3 regions of the Lysinibacillus sp. genome follow, and region 2 is predicted to be linked to each of the others. Evidence: riboswitches for the same ligand, from Rfam matches in the RefSeq annotation. Region 2 holds a riboswitch; each other region holds the start of a gene.
The links. A riboswitch is a leader RNA that binds a small molecule or an ion and turns the genes downstream of it on or off. The one in region 2 is predicted to bind thiamine pyrophosphate.
Positions count from the first base shown of each region.

Region 1: another riboswitch for thiamine pyrophosphate. It lies ahead of thiT (energy-coupled thiamine transporter ThiT); the one in region 2 lies ahead of RT445_RS09910 (ABC transporter substrate-binding protein).
Region 3: another riboswitch for thiamine pyrophosphate. It lies ahead of thiC (phosphomethylpyrimidine synthase ThiC); the one in region 2 lies ahead of RT445_RS09910 (ABC transporter substrate-binding protein).

Region 1 covers NZ_DAMDAY010000014.1:14,540-19,900, forward strand. Annotated here, with positions in the region: gene RT445_RS05425 (exonuclease SbcCD subunit D) at 1-44, shown strand, start outside; gene RT445_RS05430 (SbcC/MukB-like Walker B domain-containing protein) at 41-3,121, shown strand; gene RT445_RS05435 (hypothetical protein) at 3,162-3,284, opposite strand; gene RT445_RS05440 (magnetosome magnetite crystal formation protein family) at 3,340-3,663, opposite strand; TPP riboswitch at 3,791-3,898, shown strand; gene thiT (energy-coupled thiamine transporter ThiT) at 4,018-4,578, shown strand; gene map (type I methionyl aminopeptidase) at 4,860-5,361, shown strand, end outside.
Region 2 covers NZ_DAMDAY010000036.1:8,294-13,654, reverse strand. Annotated here, with positions in the region: partial or broken gene RT445_RS09915 (DNA gyrase/topoisomerase IV subunit A) at 1-1,418, shown strand, start outside; TPP riboswitch at 1,547-1,657, shown strand; gene RT445_RS09910 (ABC transporter substrate-binding protein) at 1,815-2,810, shown strand; gene RT445_RS09905 (thiamine-binding protein) at 2,811-3,101, shown strand; gene RT445_RS09900 (ABC transporter permease) at 3,101-3,874, shown strand; gene RT445_RS09895 (ABC transporter ATP-binding protein) at 3,849-4,598, shown strand; gene RT445_RS09890 (TatD family hydrolase) at 4,588-5,337, shown strand.
Region 3 covers NZ_DAMDAY010000025.1:14,492-19,852, forward strand. Annotated here, with positions in the region: gene RT445_RS07850 (catalase) at 1-1,212, shown strand, start outside; gene thiC (phosphomethylpyrimidine synthase ThiC) at 1,331-3,109, opposite strand; TPP riboswitch at 3,250-3,364, opposite strand; gene RT445_RS07860 (AEC family transporter) at 3,443-4,372, opposite strand; gene RT445_RS07865 (methyl-accepting chemotaxis protein) at 4,478-5,361, opposite strand, start outside.

The DNA of each region.
Region 1 (5,361 bases), on a different contig from region 2:
TGTTACAGGAATTATTAGATGAGGAGCGAGAGACAGTAAAATGAAGCCATTAAAGTTAACGATTACTGCATTTGGTCCGTATAAAGATACTGAGGTGATTGATTTCCAAGAGCTTGGAGAACATCGTTTGTTTGCCATTTCCGGAAAAACAGGCGCTGGGAAAACAACCATTTTCGACGCTATTTGTTATGCGCTTTACGGATCAGGTAGTGGTGAGGATCGCCAGGATACGGCTTTACTGAGAAGCGGCTTTGCTCATGATGATGTCTATACAGCTGTAGAGCTCCTATTTGAAATGCATGGCAGAGTTTATCAAATAGTAAGACAGCCAGGTCATATTAAAGAAAAAAATAAAACGATCACAGGTAAGAAAATAGAATTAGCTGAAGTAAGAGAGGGAAAGCTCGATTATAGCATCGTAGAGAAACAACAAACGCTTGAAGTCGATAAAAAATTGCTGGAAATCATAGGCCTCACAAAAGATCAATTTAGCCAAATTGTAATGTTACCTCAAGGTGAATTTCGCAAGTTATTGACCTCTGACTCTACAAATAAGGAAGTTATTTTACGAAAAATCTTTAAAACAGATCGTTTTGGCGTCATGACAAAAAAACTGGATGCCAAACGGAAAGAGGCGGAGAAGGATTTTGAACGTGCCAAGCAATTAAAGGAACATCTATTAGGTCAAATTGTTGGTGCCTTACCGCAACGTTCATCCTCTTTATTCACCTTGATTGCTGACAATACGGAAAATTTACATCAACTGACACAGGCACTTGAAGAGGAGTTTAGCTACTATAAGAAATGTATAGAGGAAGAACAGCAGCAATATGATGAAGCTTATAGTCTTCATCAAAAGGAGCAGGAATATTATCGACTAGCAAAAACAATAAATGAGCAGTTCGAAGAGCAAGCTAGTCGGCAGCAGAGACTGCAACTATTGTTAAAAGAACAGGATAGATACCGAGCAAAGGAGCAGGAGATTGTTTTAGCAGAACAAGCGGAGCGACTTGTGCCACTTGAACAACAATGTATTGATTTACGTGCTGAACTGAACTTAAAAGAACAAACATTTCAACAGGCTCAATTTAAACTTCAACAAACAAAAGAGCAGCTACAACGGGCACAAGAAAAGTATCAGATTGAAGAGGCGAAAGAGCCTGAACGTCAACAGATGTTGCAGCAGGAATTGCAATTACAGACTTTATTGCCTAAATTTGAAGCCTATGAAAACAATGTGCAGCAGCTGCAAATAGCAGAACAATATGTCGAAACAGCAAAACAGGCAGTAGCTGATAATCTTATGTTATTGGAGAAAGAACAAGGGCAGTTACAGCAATTTTCTCAAACGATGGAACAATATGAAAAACAGGTTGAGCCATATGAAAGCTACTTAGAGCAGTTACCGAAACTTCGTGAGCAGGTAGCATTAATAAAACAAGTAGACAAATACAAAGGGGCTGTAGAGTTAGCTAAGCAGGACGTAGCCACTTCTGACATTCACTATCAGGAGAGTAAAAAGGCTCTACAATTATTAGAGCAGCGTTGGTTGACAAGTCAGGCTAGTATTCTGGCTGAACAGTTGAAGGACGGGGAACCTTGCCCTGTATGTGGCAGTTTGACACACCAGCAAACACATAATGAGCAACAGGAAATGATAGAGCTCTCTGAAGTCGAAGTGTTAAGGGCTAAGGCTTCTTTAGATGAGCGTAAGTACCTAGAAAAAGAAGCGCTCTTGTCATCTGCGCAACAGCTTTATCAAGAAACCTGTCAGCAACTAGAAGAGCAGCACATTACACAGCAAGACCATGCACAGCTCATCTCTACATTAAACAACATAGAGCAAGAGATTGCGACATTAAAAATTGTTCATCATCAATTAGCAGATATGCGATTAAAACTTAAGCAGCAACGTGAGAGAATAGAGCAGCTACGAACTAAACAGATGAACTTAGAGCAATATTTAGCTGAGCAGTTGAAAGAAATGACAAGACTGCAAGCAGTTCTTGAAGAACAGCTTAAACATATGCCAAACCATTTACCAACCTTGCAGCAATTACAGCAACAGCTTACAGATATCAGTAAACAAAAAATGGATTTGCAAAAAAGATGGCAAGAGAGTCAAGACGAATTGCATAGCGCGAAGGAAGCAACAAGTAATGCAAAATTGACGATGGAAATAGCCAAACAAACTTTTGAAGAATTACAACTCAAAATGAATGAAAAACGTCAGCAATTCTCAGCAAGCATGCAGGAGATAGGCTTTGACAGCTACGAGGAATATACAGCTGCCAAACGGAGTTTATTGCAAATAGAGACCCTTCGAAAAGCTTGTAGTGACTATGCTTTACAGGTACACACATTGCAAATCCAAATTACTGAAGGGGCTATGTATCTTCAAGGAAAAGAGCAACAAGATTTAGTGTCCATGGAAGCCAAAGTAGAACAACTTCGTATATCTTATGAGGAAGCATTTAAACGTTTACAACAGTTGAGAGGTTTTGCTCAAGCTTGCCAAGGTTTTATTGAAAGAGTAGAAGAAATAGCGAGGGAGCTTCATTTACTTGAGCAAGAAGCGGGAAGAGTAAAGGAGCTCTATGGATTATTAAACGGCCAAAATTCGAAAAAGCTATCTTTTGAGCGCTATATTCAAATTAATTACTTAGACCAAATTACTGAAGCTGCCAATATTCGCCTTTATCATTTATCAAATGGTCAATTTGAGCTCAGACGTTCAGATAGATTGGAAAAGCATGCGAAACAAAGCGGACTAGGTCTTGATGTCTACGATGCCTATACCGATCAACTACGAGATGTCAAAACATTATCGGGAGGCGAAAAATTTAATGCCTCATTAAGCCTTGCCTTAGGAATGGCAGATGTAATTCAAAGCTTCCAAGGTAATATTCATATTGAAACGATGTTTATTGATGAGGGCTTTGGTTCGCTTGATGAGGAATCATTAAATAAAGCAATCGATACATTAATTGATTTACAGGATTCTGGTCGCATGATTGGCGTAATCTCTCATGTGCCTGAATTAAAATCTGCAATGCCAGCGGTTTTACATGTAGAAAAGACATTAAATGGCCATAGTCAGACATACTTTGAAGTGAAATAAGTGAAAGGCGTATTTCCGAAATAGGGAATACGCCTTTGTTTTATTTTTTTCGAGAAGTGGCTGTAGGAGTTGTTCCTTTTTTTGCAGCCATTACTTTTTTGACGATAGGAATAACAATAGGTGCCAATTTTACAGCAGTTTTCACAACGTTTGATACTTTCATTAAAAAACAGCTCCTTTTACAATTATTACTACCTGTTTCGCTTAAAATTGAAACATTAACGTATTACTCGAACAGCCTGAATAATATTCCATATGACAATACCAAGTGAGACAATGGCATAAACGGCAAATGAAACTAACCAAACAACCATCACAGTATTATTACTTGACGTTGGATCTAATCTTAATGTAGAAAAAACAAAGACAATAAAAAATAGGATGCCAAAAACAAAAGGAATTAAATGAGAGACAAGTGCACGAATTGAATGTCTTTTTACATCACTATCTTTCGTTACAAAGTAAACAATTAATGGGACGATAAAAGGGGCGAAGAAAATACTAAGATAACTAAAGGCAGATAAAATTTTTTGGTTCTCCATAGTTGTACCTCCTTTTTTAATATTTACGCATGAAAAACGGCAAAGTTTCAAAAAAATAATGTATGGAAGAGGTTGTAATCATCCAATCCTTTGCGTACAATGGGATTGTTCAAATAAATTCAGATGTAACGACCACAAGGGGAGCTGATGATGTCAGCTGAGACTGGGCACGTAATGCCTTGACTCTTTGAACCTGTAAGTTAACACTTGCGTAGGGATGTGGATAGAAACCGACACTTGTACGATGTCAGGCTCTGTCCTGGCATCGTTTTTTCATTCTTTAGGAATAAAAAAGATGTCTGCATTTCTATTCCTGCTCTTGTATCCTACATCGGAACAAAGGAGAGAATATGTATGGACAAAAAAAGACTATTAATGCTTGTGGAGATTGCGATATTTGCAGCGATTGGCCTTGTGCTCGATCAAGTATCCTTTAAAGTATGGGCACAAGGTGGCTCTGTTAGTCTTGTCATGGTGCCTATTATGTTAATTGCATTTCGTTGGGGCTTAGTTGCTGGGCTAACAACGGGATTACTTGTGGGTGTTATGCAAACCATGTTTGGTGCTTATATTGTGCACTGGCTTCAAGGATTATTGGATTATGGTGTTGCCTTTACAGTTGTAGGATTAGCAGCTGTTGTACGTGGACCTGTGTTGGATGCTGCAAAAAATATGAACAAAACGAAAATGGCACTTTACATTATCATAGGTACTGTTTTTGCAGGCTTTTTACGATACACAGCACATACAATTGCTGGAGCTGTATTTTTTGCAGAGTATGCGGGTGATCAAAATGCATGGATCTATTCTATCATTTATAATGGTACATATATGTTGCCAGCAACCATTTTAACGGCAATTGTAGGGGTGCTTTTATTCACAGCCGCTCCACAATTAATGCAAAGAAAAGCATAATAAAAGTTTCCTCAAATGATTTATTGTAAAAGGGTATAAAAGCTTTTCGTTCTATACTACTTGATGATATTCGCTTTCGCACAGAATCATTAGCAAAATTATCAACTTTTTTCAACAACAAGCAAGTCCCTTCACTCATGTGAAGGGACTTTTGGTCATGAATAGCTCTTTTAGCACTTTGCATTGTAGGAAAGCATACAATATTTAAAGCGTTTATCGTTATACGCATAAAAAGTTATGTTATATTAAAGAATAGATATTAGATGAAAGGGACGTTATAAATGATTGTAAAAACGCAAGAAGAGATTGAAGCTTTTAAAAAAATTGGACGCATTTGTGCCGAAATTCGTGAAGCCATGAAAGCAGCAACAAAACCAGGTGTTACAACACTTGAGCTAGATGAAATTGCTGGCCGCATGTTTGCAGAGGCTGGTGCTATTTCTGGACCTAAGGGGGAATATGATTTCCCAGGATATACATGTATTAGTGTCAATGAAGAAGTGGCACATGGTATTCCAGGAAAACGTGTTATTCAAGAAGGGGATATTGTGAATATCGATGTTTCTGGGTCTTTAAATGGATACTTTGCAGATACTGGCATTTCATTTGTTGTTGGTGAGGGTTATGAGGACAAAGAAAAACTATGCCGAGTTGCTAAAAGTGCTTTTGATCGAGCAATGACAAAGGTTAAAGCTGGGTCTAAATTAAATCAAATAGGTAAAGCGGTTGAACGAGAGGCGAATGCTAATGGTTTAACTGTTATTATGAATTTAACAGGACATG
Region 2 (5,361 bases):
GTCGTCCAACAATGATGACCTTACCATTATTATTGGATGCCTATATTGCCCATCAAAAAGAAGTAGTCACGAACCGTTCCATTTACGATTTACAAAAGGCGAAGGATCGTTCCCATATCGTGGATGGGTTAATTAAAGCCCTTTCCATTTTAGATGAAGTGATTGCAACAATCCGTTCTTCTAATGATAAAAAGGATGCCAAGCTTAATTTACAGGCGAAGTTTGATTTTACAGAGGTACAGGCAGAGGCGATTGTCAGCTTGCAATTATACCGTTTAACCAATACAGACATTACAGAGCTTCGACAAGAACAGGACGAGCTAAATAGGTTGATTGCTAAGCTAGAGGGGATTTTACAAAGTGAGGCAAAGCTTGTACGTGTCATTAAACAAGAATTGCTTGATATTAAGAAACGCTTTACAGAGCCTCGTCGCTCAAGAATTGAGCAAGAAATTGAAGAGATTAAAATTACCTTAGATGTTCTTGTACCAAGTGAAGAGGTTGTCGTAACCGTAACGAAGGATGGCTATATTAAACGTACTTCGACACGTTCACATGCCGCCTCAAATGGTCAGGATTTTGCGATGAAGGATTCGGATTACTTATTGTATGAAGCAACCTTAAATACACAGCACCATTTACTCCTATTTACAAATCGAGGCAATTATATTTATCAGCCTGTTCATGAGCTGCCAGATATTCGCTGGAAGGATCTTGGTCAGCATATTTCAAGTATCGTGCCAACGGGTGAAGATGAGTCAATTATCGCTGTATATGGCTTTGAAACATTTGATCAACCAAATACGTACATCTTCACTGCGACAAAGGATGGTCAAATTAAACGCTCTCCACTTGCCGATTACGCGGTGACACGTTATTCAAAACCAATTAAAACGATGAATGTGAAGGCTGGCGATGCCATGATCTATGCAGCGTTTGTGACGGATGACGTGGAATTGATGTTAACAACAGATACGGCTTATTCAATTCGTTTCCCAATGGAGGAATTACCAGTAACAGGTGTAAAAACAGGCGGAGTAAAGGGCATTACGCTAAAAGATGGGGAAGCCTTAGTCGGTGTGAATGTGCTACAACCTGATCAAACGCAATATGTTGTCATTGTGACACAGCGTGGGGCTGTTAAGAAAATGAATGTCGCAGAGGTTGAAGTAGCCAGTCGTGCAAAACGTGGTCTAAAAGTATTAACAGAATTAAAAGCAAATCCGCACCGCATTGTGGCCGTTATTCAAGCAACAGATGAGGAGCAAATTGTTATTGAAACAGAAAAAGGTGTGCAAGAGGTGTTAGATGTCCAAGCATTGACTCGTGCTGATCGCCATTCCAATGGATCGTTTAAAGTGGATATCGCAACAGATGGGGCTATTTCCCATGTTCTAACGACCCAAAAGGAACAATAACCAAGCTTTTTTAACGCCCAGTCTCTTTTGTGAGCTGGGCTTTTTTTGGTGTAAAACGGTTAAACCAAATTAGTACCTTGTCTTTTAAGAGTAACTATGGGTATAATAATCAACGAAAAGTTCATAGCGAAAGAATGTAGGGGGGCTAGTAGTTGCTAGCTGAGATTGTGTCCGATAGACGCTGACCCTTTGAACCTGATTTGGCTCGTACCAGCGTAGGGAACATCTATTCAAAAAAGCAAAGTTTTGAAGATTGATTGCAATTTACGTCTGGGAGGAATCCTAGGCGTTTTTTTATATTTTCAAACACCTCTTGCCCATCGTATTTACGCTTTCTTTCTGGTGACACGCATTCCTTTATGAACACTTTCATATTACAAACTGGGAGGACCTAGCATGAAAAAATGGTTATTTATTCTATTGGCTGCACTTGTAACATTAGTGGGCTGTAGTGACAAGGAGGACAAGCAGGCAACTGATAAGCTAAAAAAGGTGTCAGTAGTACTGGATTGGACTCCGAATACAAATCATACAGGGCTGTATGTCGCGAAAAAGCTTGGTTATTTTGAGGAACAAGGCTTAGATGTTGATATTATGATGCCAGGGGAAGCGGGAGCAGATCAGCTTGTAGCTTCTGGTAAGGCAGAATTTGGGGTAAGCTATCAGGAAGGCATCACACAGGCACGTGTCCAGGATGTACCACTTGTTTCGATTGCCGCCATCATTCAGCATAATACATCGGGCTTTGCTTCGATTGCTTCTAAAGGGATTACCTCACCAAAGGATTTCGAAGGTAAAACTTATGGCGGTTGGGGAGCCCCACTAGAGCAAGCGGTACTCCAATCGTTAATGCAAACAGAAAATGCCGATATTAATCAATTAGATATTGTCAATGCAGGTGATTTAGATTTCTTCACGATGATGGAAAAAGATATTGATTTTGCGTGGATTTATTATGCATGGACAGGTATTGAGGCAGAGCTTCGTGGGGAAAAGATTAATATGTTGTATTTAACGGATTATAGTGATCAGTTGGATTATTATACGCCTGTTTTGGCTACTAATGAAAAAATGATAAAGGACAATCCTGATGTTGTAAAAGCCTTTGTTGCAGCTGCTTCTAAAGGTTATGAATACGCAATCGAGCATCCGAGTGAGGCTGCAGATATTTTACTAGAAGCGGCACCTGACTTAGATAAAGAATTAGTGCATAAAAGTCAAGAATGGTTAGCTGATAAATATCAGGACGATGCGAAGCAATGGGGAGAGCAAAAGCTTTCTGTATGGGAAAACTATGCTAATTGGATGTCTAGCAACAAGGTATTAGAGGGCGAGTTTGATGCAAAGCAAGCCTTTACGAATGATTTCTTACCTAAAAAGGAGGCCAAATAAATGGCAAATTCATTAATCAGTGTCCAAATTATCCCGAAAACAGAGAAATATGAGGATGTCATTCCTTATGTGGATGCAGCCATTGCTGTGATTGATGCATCTGGTGTGAAATATGAAGTACATCCGCTAGAAACGACGATGGAAGGTGAGCTGTCAACATTGCTTCAACTTATTGAGAAAATGAATGACAAGATGATAGAGCTTGGTGCTATTAATGTGATTACACAAGTGAAAATACTCTATCAGCCAACTGGTATTACCATGGATACATTAACGGAGAAATATCAGTAATGAAACAAGCGTTTCAAAAGGGAAGGACGATCATCTTTATCGCCTTCCTCTTATTCATCTGGGAACTAGTCGTGCATGTGGCTGAAGTTCCCCATTGGCTTCTACCTGCACCAAGTCGTATTCTGATGGAAGGCTTTCAATCGTATCCAACCTTTTTACCACATGCTTTGGCTACGGTGCAATTGGCCATATTAGGTCTTGCTATTGGTATTGGTTGTGGATTAACGGTAGCTATTGTGTTGCATCGATTTTTGTTTATTCGGGAGTTGTTTTATCCGATTTTGATCATGTCGCAAAATATCCCAATACTTGTCTTAGCACCGCTGCTCATAATATGGTTTGGCTTTGGCTTATTACCAAAGCTCATTATTATTTGCCTTGTGTGCTTTTTCCCGATAGTCATTGCGGCCATGGACGGATTTCGTCAAACTTCACCTGAATTAAAGCACTATTTTGCGATGATTGGTGCGACAACTTCGCAAACTTTTTGGAAATTGGAATGGCCGCATGCATATCCTGCTATATTTTCAGGCGTTAAAATCGCTGCTACATACAGTGTCATGGGTGCTGTCATTGCAGAGTGGCTTGGTGCGAAAAAGGGTATTGGCGTATATATGACCTTAGCTCAATCCTCCTTTCGCACGGATCGTGTATTTGTCGCGATTTTTGCCATTGTTTTGTTAAGCTTACTGTTGTTTAGCAGTATACGATTTATAGAAAAAATCATGGTGAAGGGGAGAGGCAACCATGCTCAGCATTCAAAACATCAGTAAATCCTTTGATGCCCTGCAAGTCCTTGAAGATCTGTCCTTTGAGGTTAAGGATGGCGAGTTTGTAGCTATTGTGGGTCCTTCAGGAAGTGGTAAAAGTACGTTGTTTCAATTAATAGGTGGTGTCTCTTCAATCGATCATGGGGCCATTTTATTAAATGGAGAGGATTTACAGCAAAAGAGAGGGACGATTGGCTATATGCCCCAGCAGCCTTGTCTATTGCCTTGGCGTACCATCTTAGAGAACGTTACCATCGTGGAGGAATTACAGCGTAAACCAAACGTCGAACGTGCCAAGGAATGGCTAGAAAAGGTTGGTCTTGGGTCCTTTATCGATGCCTATCCAAATGAACTGTCAGGCGGCATGCAACAGCGAGTCTCCTTCATACGTGCCTTAGTTAGTGATAAGCCCATTTTATGCTTAGATGAACCCTTTTCGGCGCTAGACGAATTTACGAGATTGGAAATGCAGGCATGGCTTTTATCTATCTGGGAAGAGTACCGGAAATCTATTCTATTTGTTACGCATAGTATAGAAGAGGCTCTCTTTTTGGCAGATCGAATATTAGTCTTAACGAAAAGGCCTGCAACGGTTAAAAAGGAAATGATCGTACCGTTTGCTAGACCTCGCCGAGAGGAAATTCGTCATTCTGCTGCATTTACAGCCTTAAAGCAACAATTATTTATGTATTTACAAGAAGAAAAGGGTGATATGCATGCTGATTGATGCTCATATTCATTTAGATCAGTATAAAGATGAGGAGATTCCAACTTTGCTAGAAGATGCCGATTTTGTCATTGCGGTTAGCATGCATTTGACATCATGCCAAAGGACATTGCATTTATCAAACAGCTATCCTCAAGTTAAGGTAGCTTTTGGCTTTCATCCTGAACAGTCTTTACCAAGTCAATGTGAAGAGGATGCACTATTTGATTGGATTCGTTGTCATGCAGATGAAATGGTCGCTGTTGGAGAGGTTGGCCTTCCTTATTATTTAAGGCAAGAACATGCTATTGATGACCGTCCTTACGTGGTGCTATTAGAGCGTTTTATTGTTTTGGCAAAGGAACTTAACAAGCCGATTATCTTACATGCTGTCTATGAGGACGCTGCCATCGTATGTGATTTGCTTGAAAAGCATCAGTTTCATCAAGCTCATTTTCATTGGTTTAAAGGGGATGAAACTGTAGTGAAACGCATGATTCAGCATGGTTATTTTATTTCCATCACCCCTGATTGTTTGTATGAAAAAGAAATTCAACAGTTGATTGAAACGTACCCTATTGAACTCATGATGGTCGAAACAGACGGTCCTTGGCCGTTTGAAGGTCCATTTACGAATAAGCGAACATCTCCGTGGATGATGCATTCGACGATTGAGGTGATCGCGCATATTAAGGGGCTGTCAACACAGGAAGCGGCTAAAATCATTAGTGAAAATACTAAGAACTTCTATCAGCTTTAATAGTTCTTCTGCATTAAAGTTAAG
Region 3 (5,361 bases), on a different contig from region 2:
ACAGTTGCAGGTGAACGTGGTGCGGCAGATGCTGAGCGCGATATCCGTGGCTTTGCTCTTAAATTCTATACAGAAGAAGGTAACTGGGATTTAGTAGGTAATAATACACCTGTATTCTTCTTCCGCGACCCATTACACTTCACAGATTTAAACCACGTGGTAAAACGTGACCCACGTACAAATATGAAAAACGCTAATTCTAACTGGGATTTCTGGACTTCATTACCAGAAGCACTTCACCAAGTGACAATCGTAATGTCTGACCGTGGTATTCCAGCTGGTTACCGCAATATGCATGGTTTTGGTTCTCATACGTATAGCTTTATCAATGCTGATAATGAACGTGTTTGGGTTAAATTCCACTTCCGTACAGAGCAAGGCATTAAAAACTTAACTGGCGCTGAAGCTAATGACATCATTGGTCAAGACCGCGAATCTTCACAACGTGATTTATATGAAGCAATCGAAAAAGGCGATTTCCCTAAATGGAAAATGTACATTCAGGTAATGACTGAAGAGCAAGCTCGCGAGCTACCATACAACCCATTTGATTTAACAAAGGTATGGTATAAAAAAGACTTCCCATTAATTCCAGTGGGTGAGTTTGAGTTAAACAAAAACCCGGACAACTATTTTGCAGAAGTTGAACAAGCTGCATTTGCACCGTCTAATATTGTTCCTGGTATTAGCTTCTCACCAGATAAAATGTTACAAGGTCGTATCTTTGCATATGCAGATGCACAGCGTTATCGTCTCGGTGTTAACCACTATATGCTTCCTGTTAACGCACCGAAATGTCCATTCCGCACTTTCCACCGTGATGGTGCAATGCGTTTTGATGGCAACCTTGGTTCAACACTAGGTTATGAACCAAATAGCTATGGTGAATGGGAGCATAACTTAGACTATAAAGAGCCTGAATTACGTATCGATGGTCATGCAGGTATTCACGACTTCCGTGAAGACGACAACAATTACTTTGAACAACCAGGTAAACTATTCCGACTTATGACGGCAGAAGAGCAACAACGTCTATTTGAAAATACGGCAAATGATATGGCTTCTGTTGAAGAATTCATCAAGCGCCGTCACATCCTTCACTGCTATTTAGCAGATCCAGCATATGGTGAAGGTGTAGCAAAAGCAATGGGTCTTTCATTAGAAGGTATGGATCTTACAAACCCATATGTAAAACAACCAACAAACGTTTAATATTCCACTTATTATTGATATCCAAATCCAATTTTTACTCCATGTGAATTTTTCACTCACATGGAGTTTTTTAATCACAAAAGGCTTGTGTCGATACTACAACACAAGCCTTTTTACATTATTGATAAATCTGACTACCCGCTTTTTTAAATTCCTCTGCCTTTTCCTTCATACCTCGATGGATCGCTTCTGTCGTATTCAAGTCTTTTTCTTTAGCATAATTTCGAATATCTTGTGAAATTCGCATACTACAGAACTTAGGACCACACATAGAGCAAAAGTGTGCTGTTTTTGCTCCTTCTGCTGGCAAAGTCTCATCATGATACTCCACCGCTCTTTCTGGATCGAGAGATAGATTGAATTGATCACGCCAGCGGAATTCAAAACGTGCTTTTGATAGTGCATCATCTCGGCGTTGTGCACCAGGATGCCCCTTCGCTAAATCTGCCGCATGTGCCGCTATTTTATACGTAATTACTCCCACTCGAACATCCTCGCGATTAGGTAAGCCAAGGTGCTCCTTTGGTGTCACATAGCAGAGCATTGCTGTCCCAAACCAGCCAATCATCGCTGCCCCAATAGCCGATGTAATGTGGTCATAGCCTGGAGCAATATCCGTTGTAAGTGGACCTAACGTATAAAAAGGCGCCTCCTTACAAACTTCTAATTGCTTGTCCATGTTTTCTTTAATCAGATGCATCGGTACATGACCTGGCCCCTCCACCATCACTTGAACATCATGTTTCCACGCAATCTGTGTTAGTTCACCTAGTGTTTCAAGCTCTGCAAATTGGGCTTCATCATTGGCGTCTGCAATTGAACCTGGACGTAGGCCATCACCTAAAGAAAAAGCAACATCATAAGTCTTCATAATTTCACAGATTTCCTCAAAATGAGTATAAAGGAAATTCTCTTGATGATGATATAAACACCACTGTGCCATAATAGAACCACCACGAGATACAATTCCCGTTACACGATTAGCTGTAAGGGGAACATAGCGTAATAGTACACCTGCATGAATCGTGAAATAATCTACACCCTGCTCGGCTTGCTCAATAAGCGTATCACGGTAAACTTCCCACGTTAAATCCTCTGCTACGCCATTTACCTTTTCCAATGCTTGATAAATTGGCACTGTCCCCACTGGTACCGCTGCATTTCGAATAATCCATTCTCTCGTTGTATGAATATGCTTACCTGTTGAAAGATCCATAATATTATCAGCACCCCAGCGTGTTGCCCATGTCATTTTTTCAACCTCTTCTGCTATAGAAGACGATACCGCGGAATTCCCAATATTGGCATTGATTTTCACATGGAAGTTACGACCGATGATCATTGGCTCCGCCTCTGGATGATTAATATTAGAAGGCATAATAGCGCGCCCAGCTGCAATTTCAGATCGGACAAATTCTGGATCCATATTTTCACGTATCGCTACAAACTCCATTTCAGGTGTAATAATCCCCTGTCTTGCATAATGCAGCTGCGTTACATTTCTCCCTTTTTTTGCTCGTAAAGGCTTTCTTGCCAATTCAGGAAAGACATTTTCATGATTACGCGGATCATCTGCACGACGAAAACCATTATCCTCCGGTTTTATAGAGCGGCCCTCATATGCTTCTACATCTCCTCGCTCTTGAATCCATCCACTTCGTAAGGCAGGTAAACCTTTTGTAATATCTACTTGATAAGATGGATCTGTATAGGGACCACTCGTATCATATACTCGAATAGGGGCGTTTTCTTCATTTCCAAAGCTTCCTGTTGTCGGACTTAATGCAATTTCTCGCATTGGTACTAAAATATCCGGACGGGAACCTTCAACATACACCTTTTTGCTTCCTTCAAAGCTAGACATAATCGTAATGTTCTTTTCACTAATTGCTGACATGAGCTACTTCTCTCCCTTAAATGTTTTTTGTTACAAGGACCGGATCTAGCTCACCCTAACAAATAAATAAAGGCCGAATCCAAAATAATTATTTGGATCCGGCCACGAATGTAAAGGTTGAAATTGCATACACATACTATGCAATAGTTTCTTAACTTTCCCACGCTGGTATGAGCCAGATCAGGTCCAAAGGGTCAAGAAACCTCTAAGCGTTTCCCTCTCAGCCTGACTCATCAGACTCCCCTAGTTAATACTATTTAGTTTGATGCTAGTGTAGCAGATATTACTATGAGATGGAAGTTTTCCATTCATTATTTTTTAATATTCTATTGATTAAGCAAATAATACGTCCGCAAGATAAATCACTATTGTTACCGTTATACAGCTGACAATAGTTGAAAATAAAACAGTTTGGGCAGCTGTTGCCGATTCCACATCGTATTCCAATGCTAGACTAGAGCTATTGCGGGATGTCGGGAAAGCACTGGCTATAAATAGTGATTGAGCGACAACTCCATCTAACCCCAATAAAAAAATAATGGCTAAAGCTACGGCTGGTCCGACAATTAAACGTGTGAAGCAGCTGACGAAAACCGTTTTATTAAACATAGATTTGATTTCAAGCTGCGATAATTGCGCACCTAACGTGATTAGTGCCACAGCAATAAAGCCATCTGCTACATGGTCTATTGGTATTTTAATAAACTGTGGAATACCGATATTAAAATAGTTCATGGCTACACCAATAATCAACGCATGAATGATGGGCATTTTAAAAAAATCTTTAATAATCGTCATTCCTGATTTGGTAGAGGAAATTAAATTATACAAACCATATGTATAAGTTGTCATATTTTGAAAGATTACAAGGATGACCTGAATCGCTACACCAATAGGTTGTGTTACAAAAATCATTTGAGCTACCGGAATGCCATAGTTCCCAGAGTTAATGAGCACAACACTATTTTTAAAAACTGCTGCCTCTGTTTTAACTAAACCAAGCCACTTCGCAAAAAGGTGACTGAGTAGCATTTGGCTCCCAATAAAAAGCACAATAAACAATCCGACCTCTGCCAGTACAGACAGCTCTACACTCGTCTCATATAAATTTACAAAAACAGCTGCTGGCATAAAGCAATATGTAATAAGCTGAGACAACGCTTTTAAATTAAAGCGAAATCTCTTTTGTAAGATAGCACCTACTATAAGTAACACTAAAATAGGTGCAACAATTTGAAAGAAAATCATTCCGAGATACATCATTTCGATGACCCCCTTCCCTTCTTTTATAGTAGTGCCGAATTTCTACTAGGTCAATGTCTCTTCCAATAAAAAAAGACTGCCTATTTGTTTAGGCAGCCCTTCATTTTACGCTAATTTAAAACGATTCACGACTTCTTGCAGTTCATTGGAAATATCGTTCATATTTTGTATAGACTCGGCTACTTTTTGTAACTCTGCTTGTTGATCCATTGCAGATGCACTTACTTGTTCAGCTGAGGCAGCCGTTTCCTCTGAAATTGCTGATATGCTTTGGATGGCCATAATCGCTTGATTTTTATGCTCTAACATACTCGATAGCTTACTCATTAATTCACTAATAGAGGCTGCAATTGAACGTGACAAATCACTGTTATCTTTAAATGCCAGTTGTGTACTTTGTACGGATTCATTTTGAGATTGCATTAAATCCGCATTAGATGCAATGACAGCAACTGTTTGCTGTGAATTTTCAAGGATGCTTTCTACTGTATTCTTAATAATTTCTGTTTCACTTTTAGATTGCTCGGCTAACTTTCTTACTTCCTCTGCAACGACAGCAAATCCTTTACCATGTTCACCAGCACGTGCTGCCTCAATACTTGCATTTAAAGCTAATAGATTAGTTTGCTCAGTAATGCTTTGGATCGAAGCAATGATATGATTAATATTCGCAATGTGAGAGGCTAATGATTCGATTTGTTGTTGAATACGACCGTTCATCTCATTTGTCTCTATATTACGTTCACGTAAGCTTTCAACCTCGTACAATCCCTTTTCTGTTGTTTCGTTCGTTTTATGAGAGAGTTCATCCATTTCATTAGAAAGAGCTGTAATGGCATCAATCTGTTCAGATAAATCCATGATTCGATAATTCGTTTCTTCCGTATCCTCAGATTGCTTCGATGCGCCTTGTGCAATTTCATTGATGGCAACAGACACCTCTTGACTAGACGCTACAATTTCATTAAAGGCCTCATGTACTTGATTGG